Alicycliphilus denitrificans K601: one gene and its partners. The protein of the gene in region 1 binds, or shares a complex with, the protein of each later gene. Links are inferred from orthologs where the notes say so. Each region holds a gene or a part of one and is shown in the gene's direction. Other genes may lie near its edges.

What was found. Proteins that work in one complex are often made in the same cells at the same time.
Region 2: the proteins of holA (region 1) and ALIDE2_RS15835 are in contact, whole or in part, in a cryo-EM structure (PDB 8GIZ), measured with the Escherichia coli proteins. The link is inferred for Alicycliphilus denitrificans K601 from one-to-one orthologs.
Region 3: the proteins of holA (region 1) and dnaX are in contact, whole or in part, in a cryo-EM structure (PDB 8GIZ), measured with the Escherichia coli proteins. The link is inferred for Alicycliphilus denitrificans K601 from one-to-one orthologs.

The regions. Positions count from the first base shown.
Region 1 is NC_015422.1:4,673,916-4,681,083, reverse strand. What follows is about bases 1,929-4,814. They hold holA (DNA polymerase III subunit delta), read left to right. Parts: upstream 1,929-2,774; coding sequence 2,775-3,854; downstream 3,855-4,814. Other genes in these bases: legP (Dot/Icm T4SS effector Zinc-dependent metalloprotease LegP), read left to right, coding at 4,653-4,814; ALIDE2_RS22125 (hypothetical protein), read right to left, coding at 4,056-4,340; ALIDE2_RS22135 (LPS-assembly lipoprotein LptE), read left to right, coding at 2,242-2,754; leuS (leucine--tRNA ligase), read left to right, coding at 1,929-2,242. Outside these bases: more of leuS, read left to right, coding at 1-1,928; more of legP, read left to right, coding at 4,815-5,960; ALIDE2_RS22115 (MvdC/MvdD family ATP grasp protein), read left to right, coding at 5,957-7,018; ALIDE2_RS22110 (hypothetical protein), read left to right, coding at 6,960-7,168. UniProt on the Escherichia coli protein: Part of the beta sliding clamp loading complex, which hydrolyzes ATP to load the beta clamp onto primed DNA to form the DNA replication pre-initiation complex.
Region 2 is NC_015422.1:3,328,837-3,336,118, reverse strand. What follows is about bases 3,033-6,032. They hold ALIDE2_RS15835 (DNA polymerase III subunit delta'), read left to right. Parts: upstream 3,033-4,034; coding sequence 4,035-5,030; downstream 5,031-6,032. Other genes in these bases: ALIDE2_RS15825 (TatD family hydrolase), read left to right, coding at 5,468-6,032; ALIDE2_RS15830 (PilZ domain-containing protein), read left to right, coding at 5,047-5,406; tmk (dTMP kinase), read left to right, coding at 3,382-4,038; mltG (endolytic transglycosylase MltG), read left to right, coding at 3,033-3,385. Outside these bases: ALIDE2_RS15860 (MFS transporter), read right to left, coding at 1-884; ALIDE2_RS15855 (nucleoside deaminase), read right to left, coding at 877-1,368; CAF17-like 4Fe-4S cluster assembly/insertion protein YgfZ, read right to left, coding at 1,402-2,343; more of mltG, read left to right, coding at 2,390-3,032; more of ALIDE2_RS15825, read left to right, coding at 6,033-6,277; ALIDE2_RS15820 (ankyrin repeat domain-containing protein), read left to right, coding at 6,274-6,954; ALIDE2_RS15815 (hypothetical protein), read left to right, coding at 7,149-7,282. UniProt on the Escherichia coli protein: Part of the beta sliding clamp loading complex, which hydrolyzes ATP to load the beta clamp onto primed DNA to form the DNA replication pre-initiation complex.
Region 3 is NC_015422.1:2,757,412-2,764,616, reverse strand. Bases 3,033-5,955 are described here. They hold dnaX (DNA polymerase III subunit gamma/tau), read left to right. Parts: upstream 3,033-3,527; coding sequence 3,528-5,384; downstream 5,385-5,955. Other genes in these bases: recR (recombination mediator RecR), read left to right, coding at 5,768-5,955; ALIDE2_RS13145 (YbaB/EbfC family nucleoid-associated protein), read left to right, coding at 5,416-5,748; ALIDE2_RS13155 (TOBE domain-containing protein), read left to right, coding at 3,033-3,345. Also shown: ALIDE2_RS13175 (DUF364 domain-containing protein), read left to right, coding at 1-242; modA (molybdate ABC transporter substrate-binding protein), read left to right, coding at 254-970; modB (molybdate ABC transporter permease subunit), read left to right, coding at 971-1,633; ModD protein, read left to right, coding at 1,630-2,481; more of ALIDE2_RS13155, read left to right, coding at 2,518-3,032; more of recR, read left to right, coding at 5,956-6,358; ALIDE2_RS13135 (MAPEG family protein), read left to right, coding at 6,369-6,758; ALIDE2_RS13130 (methionine ABC transporter ATP-binding protein), read left to right, coding at 6,867-7,205. UniProt on the Escherichia coli protein: Part of the beta sliding clamp loading complex, which hydrolyzes ATP to load the beta clamp onto primed DNA to form the DNA replication pre-initiation complex.

The DNA.
Region 1 (7,168 bases):
CGTGAACTGGGACCCGGTGGACCAGACGGTGCTGGCCAACGAGCAGGTCATCGACGGCAAGGGCTGGCGCACCGGCGCGCCGGTGGAAAAGCGCGAGATCCCGGGCTATTACCTCAAGATCACCGACTACGCGCAGGAGCTGCTCGACCACGTGCAGATCGGCAACGAGAAGGCGACCCTGAACGGCTGGCCCGACAAGGTGCGGCTGATGCAGGAGAACTGGATCGGCAAGTCCAGCGGCGTGCGCTTCGCGTTCACGCACGACATCGAGGGCGCGGACGGCAAGCCGATCCAGGACGGCAGGCTCTACGTGTTCACCACGCGCGCCGACACCATCATGGGCGTCACCTTCTGCGCCGTGGCGCCCGAGCACCCGCTGGCCCAGCACGCGGCGGCCGGCAACCCGCGGCTCGCCGCCTTCATCGAGGAATGCAAGAAGGGCGGCACCACCGAGGCCGAGCTGGCCCTGAAGGAAAAGGAGGGCATGCCCACGGGCCTGTTCGTCACCCACCCCCTGACGGGTGAGCAGATCGAGGTCTGGGTCGGCAACTACGTGCTCATAAGCTACGGCGACGGCGCCGTGATGGGCGTGCCCGCGCACGACGAGCGCGACTTCGCCTTCGCCCTCAAGTATGACCTGCCGATCACGCAGGTCATCCTGGTCGATGGCGAGACCTTCGACGACCAGCGCTGGCAGGACTGGTATGCCGACAAGGAGCGCGGCGTCACCATCAACTCCGACAACTTCAGCGGCCTGGGCCACCAGGACGCCGTGGCCGCCGTGGCCCATGCGCTGGCCGCCAAGGGCCTGGGTGAGCTCAAGACCACCTGGCGCCTGCGCGACTGGGGCATCAGCCGCCAGCGTTACTGGGGCACGCCCATTCCCATCATCCACTGTGAGGACTGCGGCCCCCAGCCCGTGCCCGAGAAGGACCTGCCCGTGGTGCTGCCGCAGGACCTGGTGCCCGACGGCTCGGGCAACCCGCTGGTCAAGAGCGAGGCCTTCCACGCCGGCGTCACCTGCCCCTGCTGCGGCAAGAGCGCGCGGCGCGAGACCGACACCATGGACACCTTCGTGGACAGCTCCTGGTACTTCATGCGCTATTGCGACGCCAGGAACGGCGAGAAGATGGTCGCCGAGGGCGCCGACTACTGGATGCCCATGGACCAGTACATCGGCGGCATCGAGCACGCCATCCTGCACCTGCTGTACGCGCGCTTCTGGACCAAGGTCATGCGCGACCTGGGGCTGGTGAAGGTGGACGAACCCTTCACGCGTCTGCTCACCCAGGGCATGGTGCTGAACCACATCTACAGCCGGCGCACGGCCAAGGGCGCCAAGGACTACTTCTGGCCGCACGACGTGGAACATGTGTTGGGCGATGACGGCAAGATCGTCGGCGCGCGGCTCAAGAACCCCGCCGAGAGCGGTGACGGCCTGCTGCCCGCCGGCACGCCCATCGACTACGAGGGCGTGGGCACCATGTCCAAGTCCAAGAACAACGGCGTGGACCCGCAGCACCTGATCGAGAAGTACGGCGCCGACACCGCGCGCCTGTACACCATGTTCACCGCGCCGCCCGAGCTCACGCTCGAATGGAACGACGCCGCCGTCGAGGGCAGCTACCGCTTCCTGCGCCGCGTGTGGAATTTCGGCGTCAAGCTGTCTGCTATCGATAAGGAAGCTGCCCTGAAAAGCGTGGCGGGCGCTACAAGCCTGAAAGACGTGGAATTCGGCAAGGAGGCCCGCGCCCTGCGCCTGGAGATCCACACCGTGCTCAAGCAGGTGGACTACGACTACCAGCGCATGCAGTACAACACCGTGGTCTCGGGCGCCATGAAGATGATCAACGCGCTGGAGGACTTCAAGGCCATGGACGGCGCCGGCGCCCAGGTCGCGCTGATCGAGGGCTTCGGCATCCTGCTGCGCGTGCTCTACCCGGCCACGCCGCACATCACCCACGTGCTGTGGCAGGGCCTGGGCTATGCCGGCGCGCTGGGCGATCTGCTGGACGCCGCCTGGCCCCAGGCTGACCCGCAGGCCCTGGTGCAGGACGAGCTCGAACTCATGCTGCAGGTCAACGGCAAGCTGCGCGGCGCCATTCGCGTCGCCGCCACGGCCGACAAGGCCTCCATCGAGCAGGCGGCGCTGGCCAGCCCCGACCTGCACAAGTTCGCCGAAGGCCGGGCGCCCAAGAAGATCGTCATCGTGCCCGGGCGCCTCGTCAACGTGGTGCTGTGATGCGCAGGCGCACACTGCTCGCCGGCCTGGCCGCCGCCCCCGCGGCCGGCCTGCTCGGCGCCTGCGGCTTCCGCCTGCGCGGCGCGCCGGAGTTCGCCTTCCGCACGCTGTACGTGCAGGCCCCCGCGGGCTCGGCGCTCGCGCGCGACCTCGTCCGCACCCTGCAGGGCGGGGGCGGCGAGCTCACCGTGCTCACCGACCCCGCCCAGATGCCCCAGGCCGAGGCCGTGCTGGACCTGCTCTCCGAGCGGCAGGAGCGCGTGGCCGTGGGCATGAGCTCCGCCGGCCAGGTGCGCGAACTGCAGCTGCGCCTACGCATACATTTCCGCCTGCGCGGCCAGCAGGGCCAGGAATGGATCGCCGACACCGAACTGCTGCAGCAGCGCGACATCAGCTACAACGAAACGCTGGCCCTGTCCAAGGAGGGCGAAGAGGCCATGCTGTTTCGCGACATGCGCAACGACCTGGTCCGGCAGCTGATACGCCGCCTGTCCGCCGTGAGACCCCAGTGATGCCCGCCTCACGGGGCCCTATGCAAATCCCTCTGAACCAGCTCGGCGCGCACCTGCACAAAGGCCTGCGTTCGCTCTACACGCTGCACGGCGACGAGCCGCTCTTGCAGCAGGAGGCGCAGGACGCCATCCGCGCCGCCGCGCGCGCCCAGGGCTACACCGAGCGCAGCAGCCACACCGTCGCCGGCGCGCACTTCGACTGGAGCGCGGTGCTGGCCGCGGGTGGGTCCTTGAGCCTGTTCGCCGACAAGCAGATCCTGGAGATCCGCATCCCCTCGGGCAAGCCCGGCAAGGACGGCGCCTCCGCGCTGCAGCAGATCGCCGCCCAGGCCGACGGCAACGACAGCACCCTCACCATCGTCCTGCTGCCGCGGCTGGACAAGGCCACCCGCACGGGCGCGTGGTTCTCGGCCCTGGAGGCGCACGGCGCCACCGTGCAGATCGACCCCGTGGAGCGCGCCGCGCTGCCGCAGTGGATCGCCCAGCGTCTGGCCGCCCAGGGTCAGCGCGTGGCCCCGGGCGAGGAGGGCCAGCGTACGCTGCAGTTCTTTGCCGATCGCGTGGAGGGCAACCTGCTGGCCGCACACCAGGAAATACAAAAGCTCGCGCTGCTGCACCCCCCGGGCGAGCTGGCCTGGGAGCAGGTCGAGGCCGCCGTGCTCAACGTCGCGCGCTACGACGTGTTCAAGCTCAGCGAGGCCGTGCTCTGCGGCCAGGTGGCGCGCGTGCAGCGCATGCTCGACGGCCTGCAGGCCGAGGGCGAGGCCGAGGTGCTGGTGCACTGGGCCTTGGCCGAGGACATACGCGCCTTGAAGCGCGTGAAGGACGCCATGAACGCCGGCAAGCCCCTGCCCATGGCGCTGCGCGAAAACCGCATCTGGGGCGCCAAGGAGCGCCTGTACGAGCGCCTGCTGCCGCAGGCGGGCGACGCGCAGCTGGCGCGCCTGGTGCACTCCGCCCACGTCGTGGACGGCATCGTCAAGGGCCTCAAGGTGCCGGACTGGCCCACCAGCGGCTGGCAGGCGCTCTCGCGGCTGGCGCTGCAGATGTGCCGGCTGGGGCAATCCGCCGCACCCGCTGCCAGGCCTCAATTTCGATAGCTGCCAGCGCTTGCCTGGCAAGGGCTAGGAGCCTGGACGGCAGAAGGCGTCGAAGCGAAACGTGCGAAAAACGAAGACAGCGTGGTGATGCCAACAAGCCCATAGCCGAGCCATGGGCGCCGTTGGGAGCATCGCGATGGACCGTTTTCTCGCGCGTTGCAGCCGACGCAGCTTCTGCCGCCCAGGCTCCTAGGGGCATTTTCAGCCCATGAGCACGCCGCGCGCCTTGTCCACCCACAGCTGCAGGCTGTCCACCACGCCCTGGTGGCTGAAGGAGCAGCTTTCCTCGGTGAACAGGGCGCCGGCTTCCAGGCGGTCCAGCAGGCCCAGCAGCACCTCGCCGTAGCGCGGCGGCAGGGCCGCGAGCAGATCGGCGTGGCCGCGCGCGGCGGAGCTGAAGGCGTGGGGGCTGGTGCGCATGTCCTGCAGGGCGCGCAGATCGTGCTGCAACTGGTCGAGCTGATGGGCGGCGAGTGGGGCGGGCATGGTGCGTAGCGTAGCGTCAGGTTGGCTCTCCAGTGCGCCGGGACGGGGTGCCTTCGGCATGGCGTAACGCTGCGTACGCTTGTTGCACTGGTGTTACCTGCGTCAGCTTGAGATTACAAAACGCGTGCGTGAAACTGGATCGCCGCGGCCCGCTGCCGCGGAAGTACTGGCGTATCCAGGGCCTTGCCGGCTGTGTGGGTGCGCACTACGCGTTGGAGCATGGTCCCAAGCACGGCCGTCATGGCTCCGACCACTGCAGGCGAGTCCGCCTCCGTGGCGGATCGACACGCACTTCGGCGAGGAGAAATGATCATGGCAACACGACAAGAAACCGGGCGCGGCCCGGCCGGCAAGTCCGGTGGCGGCGATCAATGCGAATGCCGTTCGGGCCCGCTGGCGGGCACGGCCTTCGTGGGGCTGCGGGGCCTCAACAACACGACGGGCAAGTGGCTGCACTATGCCGATGTCGATGGCCAGGCGATCTTCGAAGGGGACATCGTGCTGGGGAGCGTCGCCGACATGCAGGCGGACGAGTCGGGCAACCCGGTGCTGTTCTCGGTCGGCATCACCAGCCCCGATGGCGTGCAGTTCCGCTGGGCCAATGGCCGCGTTCCGTACGAGATCGACGCCGCCCTTCCGAACCAGGCGCGGGTCACGGACGCCATCGCGCACTGGGAGGCGAACACCGTCATCCGTTTCGTCGCCCGCACGCCGGCCAATGCCGCGCAGTACCCGGACTACGTGCGGTTCGTGCCCGGCAGCGGGTGCTCGTCGAATGTCGGGCGCCGCGGCGGTGCGCAGTCGATCACCCTGGGCACGGGCTGCACGCTGGGCAACGCGATCCATGAGATCGGGCACGCCGTTGGCCTGTGGCACGAGCAGAGCCGGGAGGACCGCGACCAGTTCGTGCAGGTCAACTGGGCGAACATCGATCCGGCGATGCAGCACAACTTCAACCAGCACATCCAGGACGGCGACGACCTGGGCGCGTACGACTTCGGGTCGATCATGCATTACCCGGCGACGGCCTTCTCGACCAACGGGCAGCCCACGCTGGTGCCGCGGGTGCCGCTGCCGCCGGGCGTCACCATGGGGCAGCGCACGGGCCTGTCCGCCGGCGACATCGCGGGCGTCCTGGCCATGTATCCCAATGTGCGGCCGACGATCAAGGAGATCGCCAAGGATCCGATCCGCGATACGGTCAAGGAAGTGCGCAAGGATCCGATCAGCGACACGGTCAAGGAGATTGCCAAGGATCCCATCCGTGACACGATCAAGGAGGTGCGCAAGGACCCGATCAGCGACACGGCCAAGGAGATCGGCAAGGACCCGATCAGGGAAACGGTCAAGGAGGTCGGCCGGGACCCGATCGGCCCTGGCCCCGGCCCGCTGATCAACCCGGCCGCCGGCGGGATTGCCACGCCCTTCGTGCTGGCCGGGGCGAGCCGCCAGCCGCAGATGGACAACCCCGGCGATGCGATGCAGCAGGCGGCCGAGCAGCTGGAGCAGCTCGCCGCCGCCCACCAGGAGGCCCAGGCCGCCGCCGATGCGCTGGCGCTGGAGCTGGAGCAGGCCCTGCAGGCCTGGCGCGCGATGGGGGGCGGCGAGGGGACGGCATGATCGTCGTCGTCTCCTACCCGGGCGAGGAGCACACCGACGCCGTGTGCGCGCGCCTGGCCGCCGCCGGGGAGCCGGTCCACCGGCTGGACCTGTCGGAGTTCCCCGGCCGGCGGCCGCTGGCCTTCGGCTGGCCCGGCCATGGCGCGCCGTCGCTGCAACTGCTGGGCGAGGAGCCCATCGACCTGGCGACGGCCGATGCCGTGTGGTGGCGGCGTGTGCGCCCCTTCGAGATAGACCCCGCGGTGGGGCCCGCCGACCGGCGCCAGTTCGCCCACAGCGAGACGGAGCAGGCCGTGCTGGGCATGCTCGATTCGATCGACGCGCCGTGGATCAATCCCCGCGGGGCCGACGATGCCGCGCACCGCAAGCCGCTGCAGTGGACGCAGGCCGCGGCCGTCGGCCTGACGCTGCCGCCGACCTGCGTGACGACGTCCGCCGATGCCGCGCGCGCCTTCTGCGACGCGCACCGCGGCGCCGGCGTGGTGTTCAAGCCCTTTCTCGCCAGCATCGCGGACTGGCGCGAGACCCGCCTGGTCGAGGCCGAGGACCTTGCGCGCCTGGAACTGGTGCGGCTGGCGCCGGTGATCTTCCAGCGCTGCATCCAGGGCGTGGACCTGCGCGTCACCGTGATCGGCGAGGCCATCTTTGCCGCCGAGATCGACGCCCGCGACAGCGACTACCCGACCGACATGCGCATGGTGATCGGCCAGGCGAAGATCCGTGCCGTCGAATTGCCCGCGGCATTGGCCGCCCGCCTGCTGGCCTTGATGCGGCGGCTCGGGCTGGTCTATGGCGCGATCGACTTGAAGCAGGACGCCCGCGGCGACTATTATTTCCTGGAGGTGAATCCCGCCGGCCAATGGCTGTTCGTGGAGTCGCGCACAGGCCTGCCGATCACGCAGGCGCATGCGGACGCGCTGCGCAGGCTCGCTGCCGGGCAGCGCCAGCGAAGGCGCCACGGCCCTTCATCATCCCAACCTATCAGGTCACGCCAAGACGATGCCCCATCTCGAAGGTCAGGTGCTATGGCCCAGCGACGCACCGCCGAGCGGCGCTGAGCTGGTGCTCACGGTCGAGCTGCGCGACGTCGGGCGCCAGGACGCCGCGGCGCCGCTGGTCGCGCAATATGCCGCCCCGGTGCGCGCGCCGGTGCATGGCGACGCCAGTGCGTTTCGCCTGGACTGGGCCGACCCGGCGGGCCTGCTGGG
Region 2 (7,282 bases), 1.3 Mb from region 1 along the record:
AGGGGAGCCCTGGCCAGCAGCGCGAAACCCAGCGCCTGGCAGCCGAGCGTGAGCCAGAGCCAGGGCCGGCGATCGGGCCCGCCGCGCGTGGCCAGCACCGGCAGCAGCAGGGCGGCCACCGCTTGCGCGATTGACAGGACGGCGACCAGCGTGCCGCTGCGCGCGGCGCTCAAGCCCAGCTCTTGGTAGTGCGGCGCCAGCCACGCGACCATGCTGGCGTAGCCGCCGTTCATCAGGCCAAAGGCCAGCATCAGGTACCAGGTGCGCGGGCGGCGCAGCAGCCAGGCGGTGGCGCCGCCGCGTGTCCCTGTGGCCGCGGGCGCCGCCATGCGGTCCAGCTGCCGCCAGGCAAGCGCCAGCGCCGCCAGCACGGGCAGCGACCACAGCGCCAGGGCGCCTCTCCAGTCCACGCCCCATTGCAGCGCCAGCGGGGAAAGCTGCGCGCCCAGCGCGCCGCCGCTCATGAGGGCGGCCGAGTACACGCCCATCATCGGCGCGACATGGCGCGGCGTGTGCAGCTTGATCAGGCCCGGCAGCACGCCCTGTACCAGCGCCACGCCCACGCCGCACAGCGCGGCGGTGGCGATCAGCCAGGCGGGAACCAGGCGCAGCGCGCAGCCCAGCGCCAGCAGCGCGAGCGCCAGTGCCAGCGTGGACCGCGCGCCCACGCGGTGCAGCACGGCGGGCGCAAGCCAGGTGCCCGCGCCCATCAGCGCCATGGGCAGCAGCGTGAGCCAGGCCAGCGCCTGCAGGCTCAGGCCCGTGTGCGCCTGGATGGCCGGCGTGAGCGGCCCCACGGCGGTGAGGAACGGGCGCAGGTTGAGCGTGACCAGCACCACCGTGGCCAGCCATGCCGGCGCGATGCGCGCGGCGCGCTCAGCCACGGGGCGTTTCTGGCCAGGGGGCGTCGCCGTACAGCTGCGCCGCGCTGATGCCGGTGTCGAGCCGCTCCATGGGCAGGGGAGGCGGGTCGAGCGGCAGGCGCAGGCGCTGGTAGGTGCCTTCGCTGGACAGGCCATAGGGCGCAGCATCCCGGTTGTCGAAGGCGAAGAACACGCGCTCGGCCCCGGCCATGACCAGCGCCGCCAGGCACATCGGGCAGGGGTGGCCGCTGGCGTAGACGCTGCAGCCGGCAAGGCTCGCGTCGCGCCTTGCGCGCGTGGCCTCGCGCAGCGCCTGCATCTCGGCGTGCGCGCTGGGGTCGCAGGTCTGGTGGGTCTCGTTCACGCCGGTGGCCAGTTGCCGGCCGTCGCGCGCGATCACGGCGCCAAAGGGCCGCCCGCCCTGCATGCGGTTGGCGTGCGCCAGGTCGACGGCGCGGCGCAGCAGCGCAATGTCGCTGGTCGAGGTGGCAGGTGTCAGTGTCATGCCCAGGGGCCTCGTGCCGGTGCGTGGATAGCCTCAGATGTCCTCAAGCAGCGCATAGGGCAGCGGCAGCAGCGCGAGCGGCACGCCGTCCGCCGCGCCCGCCCGCAGCGCGCCGCCGGCGGCCGCGATCTGCAGCGACACGAGCGCGTCCACGCCGCCGCCGGGCGCGGCGGCGGCCTGCACCACGGTGCCCACGGGCTGCTCGGCGTCGCCCTCGGCGAACACCTCGGCGCCCGCGGCGATGGCCGAGGGCGCATGCGCCAGGTAGGTGCGGCGCTTGAGCGTGCCGCGGAACTGGCTGCGCGCCACCACCTCCTGGCCAGGGTAGCAGCCCTTCTTGAAATTCACGCCGCCCACGGATTCGTAGTTCAGCATCTGCGGCACGAAGGCCTCGGCCACGGGCGCGGTGAGCGTGGCGATGCCGCTGCGCACCTCGCTCCACAGCCACAGCGACTCGTCCAGCGGCGCACCGGCGGGCGCGCTGCCCGCCGTGGCGGGCGCCAGCCACAGGGCGCGCGGCTGGCCGTCGGCCGGATACAGCTGCACCACGCTGGCTTCGCCCAGGTCGATCTTGGCCCAGGGCTCGCCGCCTTCGGGCAGCACGGCGCGGGCCGCGTCGCCCAGCAGGCCGTACAGGGCGAAGTCATCCGTCGCGTCGCTCAGCCTGGCCTTGGCGCGCAGCACGAACATGGACAGGCGCTTGAGTGTGGGCGCGAGCAGCTCGCGCGCGCACACCAGCAGCACCTCGGCATCGTTGCGCTTGAAGGCGATGAAGCTGGCCAGCATGCGGCCCTTGACGGTGAGGAAGGCCGCCAGGCGCGCATGCTGCAGGTCCAGCAGCGCGAAGTCATGGGTGAGTTGGCCGTGCAGGAACTTGGCGGCGTCTTCACCGGCGACGCGGATCACGCCGAGGTGGGATAAACGTGTCACGCCGCCCGCGGGCAGGGGCGGCGGTACTGGCTTGGGGTCGGTCATGGCTGAATTATGATGCCCGGCTTTCCTTCATACAGGCTGCAGGGTTGTGCGCAGGTTCCTCGTTCTGGTGTTGCTCGTCGTGCTGGCCCTGGCCGCCGGCGCGGCCTGGTGGCTGCAGGCCCCCATGCCCGTGCGCGCGGGCGTGGGCGCGGGGCAGCCGCTGGAGCTGGAGATAGAGCCCGGCACCACGCCGCGCGGCGTGGCGCGCGCCGTGGTGCAGGCCGGCTTCGACACCGATGCGCGCCTGCTGTTCCTGTGGTTCCGCCTGTCGGGCAAGGACCGCGGCATCAAGGCCGGCAACTATGAGGTCGCGCAGGGCACCAGCCCCCATGCGCTGTTGCAGAAGCTCGTGCGCGGCGAGGAGGCGCTGCGCGCCGTCACGCTGGTGGAGGGCTGGAACTTCCGCCAGCTGCGCCAGGCGCTGGCGCGCGCCGAGCAGCTCAGGCCCGATACCGAGGGCTTGAGCGACGCGGACATCATGGCCCGCCTGGACCGCCCGGGCGTACCCGCCGAGGGGCGCTTCTTTCCCGACACTTACACCTACGCCAAGGGCAGCAGCGACCTGGCCGTGCTGCGCCGCGCGCTGCACGCCATGGACCGGCGCCTGGAGGCCGCCTGGGCCCAGCGCGCACCCGACACCCCGCTGAAGTCGCCCGAGCAGGCGCTGATCCTGGCCAGCATCGTCGAGAAGGAGACCGGCCGCCCCGAGGACCGCGCCCAGATCGCCGGCGTGTTCAGCAACCGCCTGCGCGCGGGCATGCTGCTGCAGACCGATCCCACGGTGATCTACGGCTTGGGCGAGAGGTTCGACGGCAACCTGCGCAAGCGCGACCTGCAGGCCGACACGCCCTACAACACCTACACGCGCGCGGGCCTGCCGCCCACGCCCATCGCCATGCCGGGCCGCGCCGCGTTGCTGGCCGCCGTGCAGCCCGCCGATACGCGCGCGCTGTACTTCGTGGCGCGCGGCGACGGCACGAGCCACTTCAGCGTTACGCTCGACGAGCACAACCGCGCCGTCAACCGGTATCAACGCAAATGACGACAGGCCTGTTCATCACCTTCGAGGGCATAGACGGCGCGGGCAAGTCCTCGCACATCGAGACGCTGGCGCGCGCCCTGCGCGCGGCCGGGCGCAGCGTGACGCTGACGCGCGAGCCCGGCGGCACGCCGCTGGCCGAGAAGCTGCGCGCGCTGCTGCTCAATGACGCCATGGATGCGCTGACCGAGACGCTGCTGGCGTTCGCCGCGCGGCGCGACCACCTGTGCCGCGTGATCGGGCCGGCGCTCGCGCGCGGCGAGGCCGTGCTGTGCGACCGCTTCACCGACGCCACCTTCGCCTACCAGGGCGCGGGGCGCGGCTTCGATCTGCGGGTGCTCTCATATATGGAGCGGCTGGCGCAGACAGGGATTGGCCTGGGGCCTGATTCGATGCTTGAGCCCGATCTCACGCTGTGGTTCGACGTGCCGCCCGAGGTGGCCGCCGAGCGCCTGGCCGCGGCACGCGCGCCGGACAGGTTCGAGGCCCAGCCCGTGGAGTTCTTCGCCCGCGTGGCGCGGGGCTATGCCGACCGCGCCGCCGGCGCGCCCCGGCGCTTCGCGCGCATCGACGGGGCGCAGCCGCGCGAGCAGGTGGCCGCGCAGATGCTGGCCGCGGTGGCCGCGCGCGGCTGGCTGCCGGGGGCCGCGCCATGAACGCCGTGGCGCCCTGGATCGCGGCCCAGCGCGCGCAGCTGCTGGCGCAGCGCGGCCACGCCTGGCTGCTGCACGGCCCGTCGGGCCTGGGCCAGTACGCGCTGGCCCTGGAGCTGGTGCGCGCCTGGCTGTGCGACGCGCCCGGCGAGCACGGCGCCTGCGGCCGGTGCGCGAGCTGCCACGGCATCGACGTGCGCACCCATGCCGACCTGTGCGTGCTCATGCCCGAAACCCAGATGCTGGCTCTGGGCTGGCCCCTGCCCGAGAAGGCCCAGGCCGAGATCGAGGACAAGAAGCGCAAGGCGAGCCGCGAGATCCGCGTGGAGGCCATGCGCGACGCCGTGGAGTTCGCACAGCGCACCAGCGCGCGCGGGCGCGGCAAGGCGGTGCTGGTGTTCCCGGCCGAGCAGATGAACCACGTGACGGCCAACGCCCTGCTCAAGACGCTGGAGGAGCCGCCGGGCGACGTGCGCTTCGTGCTCGCCACCGAGGCCGCGCACGAGCTGCTGCCCACCATCCGCAGCCGCTGCCTGGGCCATGCCATGTTGTGGCCCCGGCCCGACGAGGCGCGCGGCTGGCTCGCGGGGCAGGGCGTGGCGCCCGATGCGGCCCAGGCCCTGCTGCGCGCCGCGGGCGGGCGGCCCGACGATGCGCTGGCCCTGGCCCGCGCGGGCCGCAGCCCCCAGGCCTGGGCCCTGATCCCCAAGGCCATGGCGCGCGGAGACGTCTCGGCGCTGTCCGAGCTCGAACCCGCCCAGGCCGTGGATGCGCTGCAGAAGCTCTGCCACGACCTGCTGGCGCAGCGCGTGGGCGCGCAGCCGCGCTACTTCGACGCGGCAGACCTGCCCCGGCCGCCCGGCCTGGGGCCGCTCACGCGCTGGTCGCGCGCGCTCATCCAGGAGGCTCGCACGGCCGACCACCCTTTCAACGCGGGCTTGATGCTGGAGTCGCTTGTAGCCCAGGCGCGCCAGACACTAAACTCGCGCCATTGATTTCCCCAGGCCACCTATGAGCAGTCCGTCCACAGCGCCGCGCCCCAGCGTCATGCAGCTGAACATCAAGGAAAAGGCTGCTCTGTACGCAGCCTACATCCCGTTCTTCGAGGAGGGCGGCATCTTCGTGCCCACGACGCGCGAGTACAGGCTGGGCGACGACGTCTACGTGCTGCTCACGCTGCCCGATGACCCGCAGCGCTACCCCGTGGCCGGCCGCGTGGCCTGGGTGACGCCGGCGCGCGCCGTCGGCAACCGCACGCAGGGCGTGGGCATACAGTTCCCCAAGGACGAGAAGTCGCGCCAGCTCAAGCTCAAAATCGAGGAAATCCTGGGCACGGCCCTGGCCGCCGACCGGCCCACGCAGACCATTTGAGGGGCGCGGTCCCGCTCTTGCCGCCGGCCTCTCCGGCAGGCTTTTCGTTTTCCATTGCGCCATGTTCGTCGATTCCCACTGCCATCTGAACTTTCCCGAGCTCGCCAGCCAGCTGCCCCAGATCCGCCAGGCCATGGCGGCGGCGCAGGTGGACCGCGCGCTGTGCATCTGCACCACCATGGAGGAGTTCCCCGCCGTGCACGGCCTGGCCACGGCCTATGACAACTTCTGGGCCACCGTGGGCGTGCACCCCGATACCGAAGACATGGCCGAGCCTTCGGTGCAGGACCTGCTGGAGCGCGCCGTGCTGCCGCGCGTGGTGGCCATCGGCGAGACGGGGCTCGACTACTACGGCATGGAAGATCGCAAGGGCGGGCGCAGCATCGCCGACCTGGAGTGGCAGCGCGAGCGCTTCCGCACCCACATCCGCGCCGCGCGCGCCTGCGGCAAACCGCTGGTGATCCACACGCGCAGCGCCTCGGGCGACACCCTGGCCATCCTGCGCGAGGAGGGCGAGGACGGCGCTGGCAACCGCGCCGGCGGCGTGTTCCACTGCTTCACCGAGACGGCCGAGGTGGCGCGCGCGGCGCTGGACTTGGGCTACTACATCTCGTTTTCCGGCATCATCACCTTCAAGAACGCGCAGGACCTGCGCGACGTGGCCGCCTTCGTGCCCATGGACCGCCTGCTCATCGAGACCGACAGCCCCTACCTGGCTCCCGTGCCCTACCGCGGCAAGACCAACAACCCGTCCTACGTGCCCTTCGTGGCGCAGCAGATCGCGGCCATCAGGGGCCTGCCGGTGCAGGAGGTGGCCCGGGCCACGAGCCGCAACTTCGAGCGGTTGTTCCTGCAGGGGGGCGCCGCATGACGAGCCGCCGCCGCACCCTGGCATGGCTGGCGCTGGCCGCCGCCGCACCCGTGGCCGGACTGGCGCATGCCGGCGCCTATGAGGACTTCTTCAAGGCCATAGAACTCGACAACGGCGCCGCCGTGGCCGACCTGCTGCGCCGCGGCTTCGACCCCAACGCGCGCGACCCCAAGGGCCAGCCCGCGCTCATCGTGGCGCTGCGCGGGGACTCGCGCAAGGCCGCGGCCGCACTGATTGCGGCCAAGGGCCTGAAGGTGGAAGAGCGCAACGCCAAGGACGAGAGCGCGCTGATGCTGGCCGCCCTGCGCGGCAACCTGAGCGCGGCGCGCGCCCTGATCAGACTGGATGCCGACGTCAACAAGACCGGCTGGACGCCGCTGCACTACGCCGCGTCGGGCACCACGCAGGACGCCGCCGCCATGGTGGCGCTGCTGCTGGAGGAGAGCGCCTACATCGACGCCGCCTCGCCCAACGGCACCACGCCCTTGATGATGGCCGTGCGCTACGGCACGGGCGACGTGGCGCTCCTGCTGATCGAGGAGGGCGCCGATCCCACGTTGAAGAACGACCTGGGCCTGACGGCCATCGACTTTGCGCGCCAGGCCGACCGCGCCGACATGGTGGACCTGGTGGCCCAGGCCGTGCGCCGGCGCCAGCCCAACCGGGGGCGGTGGTGACGCCTGGCCGGCAGCCGCCGCGCGGGGGCTGAAGCGGGTTTTCGAGGTTCTTCGCCGCGGGCACTGCCGCCGCCCGATGGCACCGGGCGCGATTCGCCCTTGTGGATACCGCTGGAGTTCGTTACGCTTCGACTCTTTTAAATGCGAACAAGTCGCATTTAAAATTAACTTCCAGCCACTCACAGGAGGACCGCATGGAGCGCTCGCCTACTTCGTCCAGCTGCCAGCACGCCTTGCTGGTCCATAGCCCGGTCGGACATGTGTCCGTCTGCCCCGATTGCGGCGTCGTGCATCTGTCCCTCGACTGTGTCTCCGTGCGGCTGGAGGT
Region 3 (7,205 bases), 1.9 Mb from region 1 along the record:
GCACCACCCTGGTCAACGGCACGCTGGACGACCTGCTGCGCCACCTGCGCCCCGGCGCGCAGGCCGCCGTGGTGGGGCCCACGGCCACGCTGCGCGCGGCGCCGTTCGCGCGCCGGGGCGCCACCGTGGTGGGCGGCACGCGCGTGCGCGCGCCCGCCGAACTGCTCGACCTGCTCGCCGAAGGGGGCTCGGGCTACCACTTCTTCGGCAAGTCGGTGGAACGCATTTGTCTTTGCCTGTGAAAGGAGTTTTCATGCAACGTTTCTTCCTGGCCTGCGCGGCCTTCCTCCTGGCCGCGAACGCCTGGGCCGCCGATGCGCTGCTGGTCGCCGCGGGCGCCGGCTACCGCAAGCCCGTCATGGAATTGCTGGAGGACTTCTCGAAGTCCAGCGGCATGCGCACCGAGGCGAGCTTCGGCAACATGAGGCAGGTGGAAACGCAGGCCAGGCAGAACCCCGACATCGCGCTGATGATCGGCGACCGCGCTTTCCTGGAGCCCATGGGGCTGGCCGAGCGCTTCCAGCCCCTGGGCACGGGCAGGCTGGTGCTGGTGACGGCGCGCGGGCAGGCCATCGCCTCCCTGGCCGACCTGCGCGAGCCGCGCTTTAGGCGCATCGCGCTGCCCGACCGCGCCAAGGCGGTCTATGGCAACGCGGCAGCCACCTGCCTGGCGCGCCTGGGCCTGGCGCAGCCGCTGGCCGGGCGGCTCGTGGAGGTCGCCACCGTGCCCCAGGTGAGCGCCTATGTCGCCACGGGCGAGGTGGATGCGGGCTTCCTCAACCGCACCGAGGCGCTGGCGCTGCAGGGGCGCGCGGGAGCGGCCATCGACGCGCCGCAGGACTGCTACGACCCCATCGAGCTGAGCGTGGGCGTGCTCAAGGGGCGCGCCGGCGGGGCCGCCGCGCGGGCCTTCCTCAACTACCTGGCATCGCCCGCCGCGCGGCAGGTGCTCGAACGCCACGGCATGTAAATGCTGGACGGCTGTCCGGGTGCGCCCCTGCTGCTGACCTTCGGCGTGGTGGCGTGGAGCATGGGCCTGCAGCTCGTGCTGGGCACGGCGCTGGCGTGGCTGCTCGCGCGCAGGCGCTTCGCGGGGCGTGGGCTGCTCGACGCGCTCGTCACGCTGCCGCTGGTGTTTCCGCCCATCGTGCTGGGCTACGGCCTGCTGTTGCTGCTCGGGCGCCAGGGCTGGCTCACGCAGTGGCTGCCGCCGCCGCTGCGGCCCGAGATCGTGTTCACGCAGACGGGGTTGGTGATCGCGGCCTTCGTCGCCGGGCTGCCGCTCATGGTCAAGCCCGCGCAGGCGGCATTCGCGGGCATACCGCCGCGCCTGCGCGAGGCCGCGGCCTTGCTCGGGCACCGGCCCTGGAGCGTGTTCTGGCGCATCGACGTGCCGCTGGCGCGCCGGGGCGTGGCGGCAGGGCTGGTGCTGGCCGGCGGGCGCGCTCTGGGCGAGGTGGGGCTGTCGCTCATGCTGGGCGGCAACATCGCCGGGCGCACCGAGACGCTGTCGCTGGCCATCTACAACCACGTCATGGACGGCAACCTGGCCTGCGCCAACACGCTGTCGCTGCTGCTGGCGGGCATCGCCGCGCTGGCTTTCTTCGTACTACGCCGATGGGGAGCGCTATGAATTCCGTGTTTTTCGACCACGCCACGATCGACGCCTGGATCGCCGAGGACGCGCCGCTCGTGGACCTGACCACCCACCTGCTCGCCGTGGGCGGCCAGCCCGCGCGCATGCGCTTCACGGTGCGCGGCGAATCGGTGGCCGCCTGCACCGAGGAGGCCGCGCGCATCGTGCGGCACTGCGGCGGGCGCGTAGAGGATCTGCTGGCGAGCGGCACGCCCGTGGCCGCGGGCGACGTGCTGCTGGCCGCCACCGGCGACGCGGCCGGCCTGCTGCGCGCCTGGAAGGTGGCGCAGAACCTGCTGGAGTACGCCTGCGGCGTGGCCGGCGCCACCGCGCGCATGGTGCGCGCCGTGCAGGCCGCCGCGCCCGGCGTGGCCGTGCTCACCACGCGCAAGCATGCGCCGGGGCTGCGCCGCATCGCGCTCAAGGCCACCTTGAGCGGCGGCGCGTTCCCGCATCGGCTGGGCGTGGGCGAGACGGTGCTGGTCTTCCCCCAGCACCGCGCGCTGCTCGGCGGCTGGGACGGCGTGGCCGAGCGCCTGGCCGCCGTGGCGCACGCGCTGGCCGAGAAGAAATGCGTGATCGAGGCGCATTCGCTCGACGAGGCGCTGCGCGCGGCCGCCGCAGGCGCGGACGTGGTGCAGTTCGACAAGGCCGCGCCGCAGGACCTGCGCGCCTGGTGCCCGCCGCTGCGCGCGCGCCACCCGCGGCTGCGGCTGCTGGCCGCCGGCGGCATCAACGCCGGCAACGCGGCGGATTACGCGGCCAGCGGCGTGGATGCGCTGGTCACCAGCAGCCTGCACTACGCCCCGCCCGCCGACGTGGGCGTGAGCGTGGCGCCGCTGTAGCCTCTCTACACTGGCGCCTTCAATGAAAGGACGGCCATGACGGCAGCAGCGCAGCAGGACGGCGCGCGCATCGAATTGCGCGGATCGGTGTGGATGACGGTGGGCGGCCGCAGCCTGGGCGGGCCGGGCCGGGTGGAGCTGCTGGCGTACATCGCCACGCATGGCTCCATCAGCCAGGCGGCCAAGGCCATGGGCATGAGCTACAAGGCGGCGTGGGACGCCATCGACGCCATGAACCAGCTCGCGGGCGAGCCGCTCGTGGAGCGGCTCGTGGGCGGCAAAGGCGGCGGGGGCACGAAGCTCACTGAAAGAGGGATGCGCCTGGTGCGCAGTTTCGGCGTCATCGAGCGCGCGCACCGCCGGTTCGTGGACCAGCTCAGCACGCAGGCGCAGGGCGTGGCCGATGACTTCCTTTTGATACGGAGAATGGGCATGAGAACGAGTGCACGCAACCAATTCTTCGGCACGGTGACCCGCGTGACGCCCGGGGCCGTGAACGACGAGATCGAACTGGACGTGCCCGGCATGGGCCAGAAGCTCGTCGCCATCGTCACGCACGAGAGCGCCCAGAGCCTGGGCCTCGTTCTGGGGGCCGAGGCGTTCGCGCTGGTCAAGGCCTCGTCGGTCATCGTGGTGACGGACGACCAGGGCGCCAGGTTCTCGGCGCGCAACCGCCTGCGGGGCACCGTGTCGCGCGTACAGAAGGGCGCCGTGAACACCGAGGTGGTGATCGGCCTGCCCGGAGGCGCGGCGGTGGCCGCCATCATCACCAACGAGAGCTGCGACGCGCTGGGCCTGGCGCCGGGCACGGCGGCATCGGCGCTGTTCAAGGCGTCGAGCGTGATCGTGGGGGTTCCCGCGTAAGGCGAGGGGAAAAAGAGAGGGGAGGGTGACGAGCCTTACCCCCGGCACTGGCTCCACAGTTAGGGCTGCTTGGTTCCCCACCTGACCCGGTTGGCCGCTTCACCATGCGGGGAGGCCCGTCAAGGCGAGATTGTACGCCGGGAAACCGGGGCGAGCGGCCACGCACCATAGAATCACGCCCCATGTCCTATCTCGTGCTCGCCCGCAAATACCGTCCCAAGACCTTCTCGGAGATGGTGGGCCAGGAGCACGTGGTGCAGGCCTTGACGAACGCGCTCACGCAGCAGCGCCTGCACCATGCCTACCTGTTCACCGGCACGCGCGGCGTGGGCAAGACCACGGTCTCGCGCATCCTGGCCAAGTCGCTCAACTGCCAGGGGCCAGACGGCCAGGGCGGCATCACGGCCACGCCCTGCGGCGTGTGCCCGGCCTGCCAGGACATCGACAGAGGGCGCTTTCCCGACTACACCGAGCTCGACGCCGCCTCCAACCGCGGCGTGGACGAGGTGCAGGGCCTGCTGGAGCAGGCCGTCTACAAGCCGGTGCAGGGGCGCTTCAAGGTCTTCATGATCGACGAAGTGCACATGCTCACGAACACGGCGTTCAACGCCATGCTCAAGACGCTGGAGGAGCCCCCGGAATACCTCAAGTTCGTGCTCGCCACGACCGACCCGCAGAAAGTGCCGGTCACGGTGCTCAGCCGCTGCCTGCAGTTCAACCTGCGGCCCATGGCGCCCGAGACGGTGCTCGAGCACCTCGCGCGCGTGCTGGCGCAGGAGGGCGTGGCCGCCGAGCCCCAGGCGCTGCGCCTGCTCGCGCGCGCGGCGCGCGGCTCCATGCGCGACGCGCTGAGCCTGACCGACCAGGCCATTGCCTTCGGCAGTGGCCAGCTGCAGGAAGCCGCCGTGCGCCAGATGCTGGGCAGCGTGGACCGCGGCCATGTGTTCCGCCTGATCGATGCGCTGGCGCAGGGCGACGGCCGGACCGTGGTGGAGACGGCGGACACCTTGCGCACCCATGGCCTGTCGGCCGCAAGCACGCTGGAGGAGATGAGCGCCGTGCTGCAGCGCATGGCCGTGCTGCAGGCCGTGCCGCAGATGGCTGCCGCCGTGGACGCGACCGACCCCGAGGCCGCCGAGATCGCCCGCCTGGCCGCGCTGATGCCGGCCGACGAGACACAGCTGCTCTACAGCATCTGCCTGCACGGCCGCACCGAGCTGGGCCTGGCGCCCGACGAATACGCCGCCCTGACCATGGTGCTGCTGCGCCTGCTGGCCTTCAAGCCCGCTCCGGCCGATGCGGCCATGGCGGAAAAAAAAACTCTGACGCGGCCTGAACCCGCCGCCGCGCCGCCCGCGCGGGCCCATGAGGCGCCGCCGCAGCCCACGCCGGACGATGTGAACCGGGCGGTGCACGAGGCGATCGGCGCGGCGGAGCCCTCGGCGCCAAGTGGCCCGGCCCCAGCGCCCGCCGTGCGCCTGCCCGTGCGGGCGCCCGAGGAATTCCGACAAAATAAGCCTCAACCGCCCGCCAGCCAAGCGCAGACAGCTCCTGAAACGGTAGCAATACCTGTGCGCACCGTGCCCGAGCCCGGCGCGCGCCTGCAGCCCATGGCACCGGGCGGCGCCGCGCCCGCGCCGGCGCGGCTCGTGCCCACGGAGGAGGGCGACGCCTGGTACGCCGTGGTGCAGCAGCTCATCGCGCAGGAGACTATCACTGCCCTGGTGCGCGAGCTCGCACTGCAGTCGCAGCTCGTGGCGCGCGACGAAGGCCACTGGCTGCTGCGCGTGGAGCGCGAGTCGCTGAACCAGCCCACGGCGCGCGAACGCCTGCGCGCGGCCCTTGAGGCCGCGGGCCACGCGCGCCAGATCAGCGTGGAGGTGGGCGTGGTCATCGACAGCCCCGCGCGCCGCAACGCCCAGGCCGCGGCCGAGCGCCAGCGCGCGGCCGAGGACATCGTCCACAACGACCCCTACGTGCAGCAGCTGATGCGCGAGTTCGGCGCGAAAATCGTGCCCGGCAGCATCAAGCCCGCATAAGCATCTTTTTTATAAGCAAAGGAAACCACCCATGTTCAACAAGGGACAGCTCGCCGGCCTCATGAAGCAGGCCCAGGCCATGCAGGACAACCTCAAGAAGGCCCAGGAAGAGCTTGCCAGCATCGAGGTCGAGGGCGAATCCGGCGCCGGCCTGGTCAAGGTGCTGATGACCTGCAAGCACGACGTCAAGCGCGTGACCATCGACCCCAGCCTGCTGGCGGACGACAAGGACATGCTGGAGGACCTGGTGGCCGCAGCCTTCAACGCCGCCGTGCGCAAGGCCGAAGAGACCTCGCAGGAAAAGATGGGCAAGATCACGGCCGGCATGCCGGGCTTGCCCGGCGGGATGAAGTTCCCGTTCTGACGGCGCCGCCGCCCCGCGCATGTCCGACACCGGCTCCCTCGACGCGCTGATCCAGGCCCTGCGGCGCCTGCCGGGCGTGGGCGTGAAGTCGGCCCAGCGCATGGCCTTCCACCTGCTGCAGCACGACCGCGGCGGGGCGCAGCAGCTGTCGCAGGCGCTGGCCCGGGCGTGCGAGCAGGTGCGCCACTGCGAGCGCTGCCACACCTTCACCGAGGGCGCGGTGTGCGACACCTGCCTGGACCCGGCGCGCGATGCCACGCGCCTGTGCGTGGTGGAGACGCCGGCCGATCAGTCCGCCCTGGAGCGCACGGCCGCCTTCAAGGGCCTGTACTTCGTGCTCATGGGCCGGCTGTCGCCGCTGGACGGCGTGGGGCCGCGCGACATCGGCGTGCACAAGCTGCTGGAGCGCGCCGGCGACGGCGTGGTGCAGGAGGTGATCCTGGCCACCAGCTTCACCGCCGAGGGCGAGGCCACGGCCCACGCCATCGCCGAGGCGCTCAAGCGCCGCGGCATCCACGTCACGCGGCTGGCGCGCGGCGTGCCCGTGGGCAGCGAGCTGGAGTACGTGGACTTGGGCACCATCGCCCACGCGCTTGCGGACCGGCGTTGAGGCACCCAAAATGACCCGCTTCACCGTGGCCTACTGGTGCGTGCTGGCCGCGGCGCTGCTGCCCATACTGTGCGCGCTGCTGGCCAAGCGCGGGAGCTTCCGCGGCGCCGACAACCACGACCCGCGCGCCTGGCTGGCGCGCCAGAGCGGCTGGCGCGCACGCGCCAACGCGGCCCAGGCCAACAGCTTCGAGGCGCTGCCGTTCTTCATCGGCGCGGTCGTCATCGCGCACCAGATCGGCGCGCCGCAGGCGGCGCTAGACCTGCTGGCTTGCGTGTTCATCCTGCTGCGTGTGTCCTACATCGCGCTGTACGTGGGGGACAGTCCCACGGCGCGCAGCGTGGTCTGGGGGCTGGCCTTCCTGGTGAACATCGCCATCCTGCTGCTGGGTTGGCGCTGAACGGTAAAATGGGCGCCTTCGGCCTGCCCATTCAGCGCAGGCCGCTGCTTTTTTCATAGCTTCGCGGGCGTGCCCTGGCTGGCCCGCGCGGCGTTTCTCTTTGTTTCCATGATCGATCTTCGGGGCATCACCCAGATTTACCAGGGCCCGCAGGGCCCGGTCGAGGCCTTGCGCGGCATTGACCTGCACGTCACCCCGGGCGAGGTGTTCGGCATCATCGGGCGGTCGGGCGCGGGCAAGAGCTCGCTGGTGCGCGTGATCAACCTGCTCAACCGCCCAACGAAGGGGCAGGTGATCGTGGACGGGCGCGACCTCACCCGGCTCAAGGACGCCGAGCTGCGCGCCGCGCGGCGCGAGATCGGCATGGTGTTCCAGCACTTCAACCTGCTGTCCTCGCGCACGGTGTGGGACAACGTCGCGCTGCCGCTGGAGCTGGCGGGCATGGAC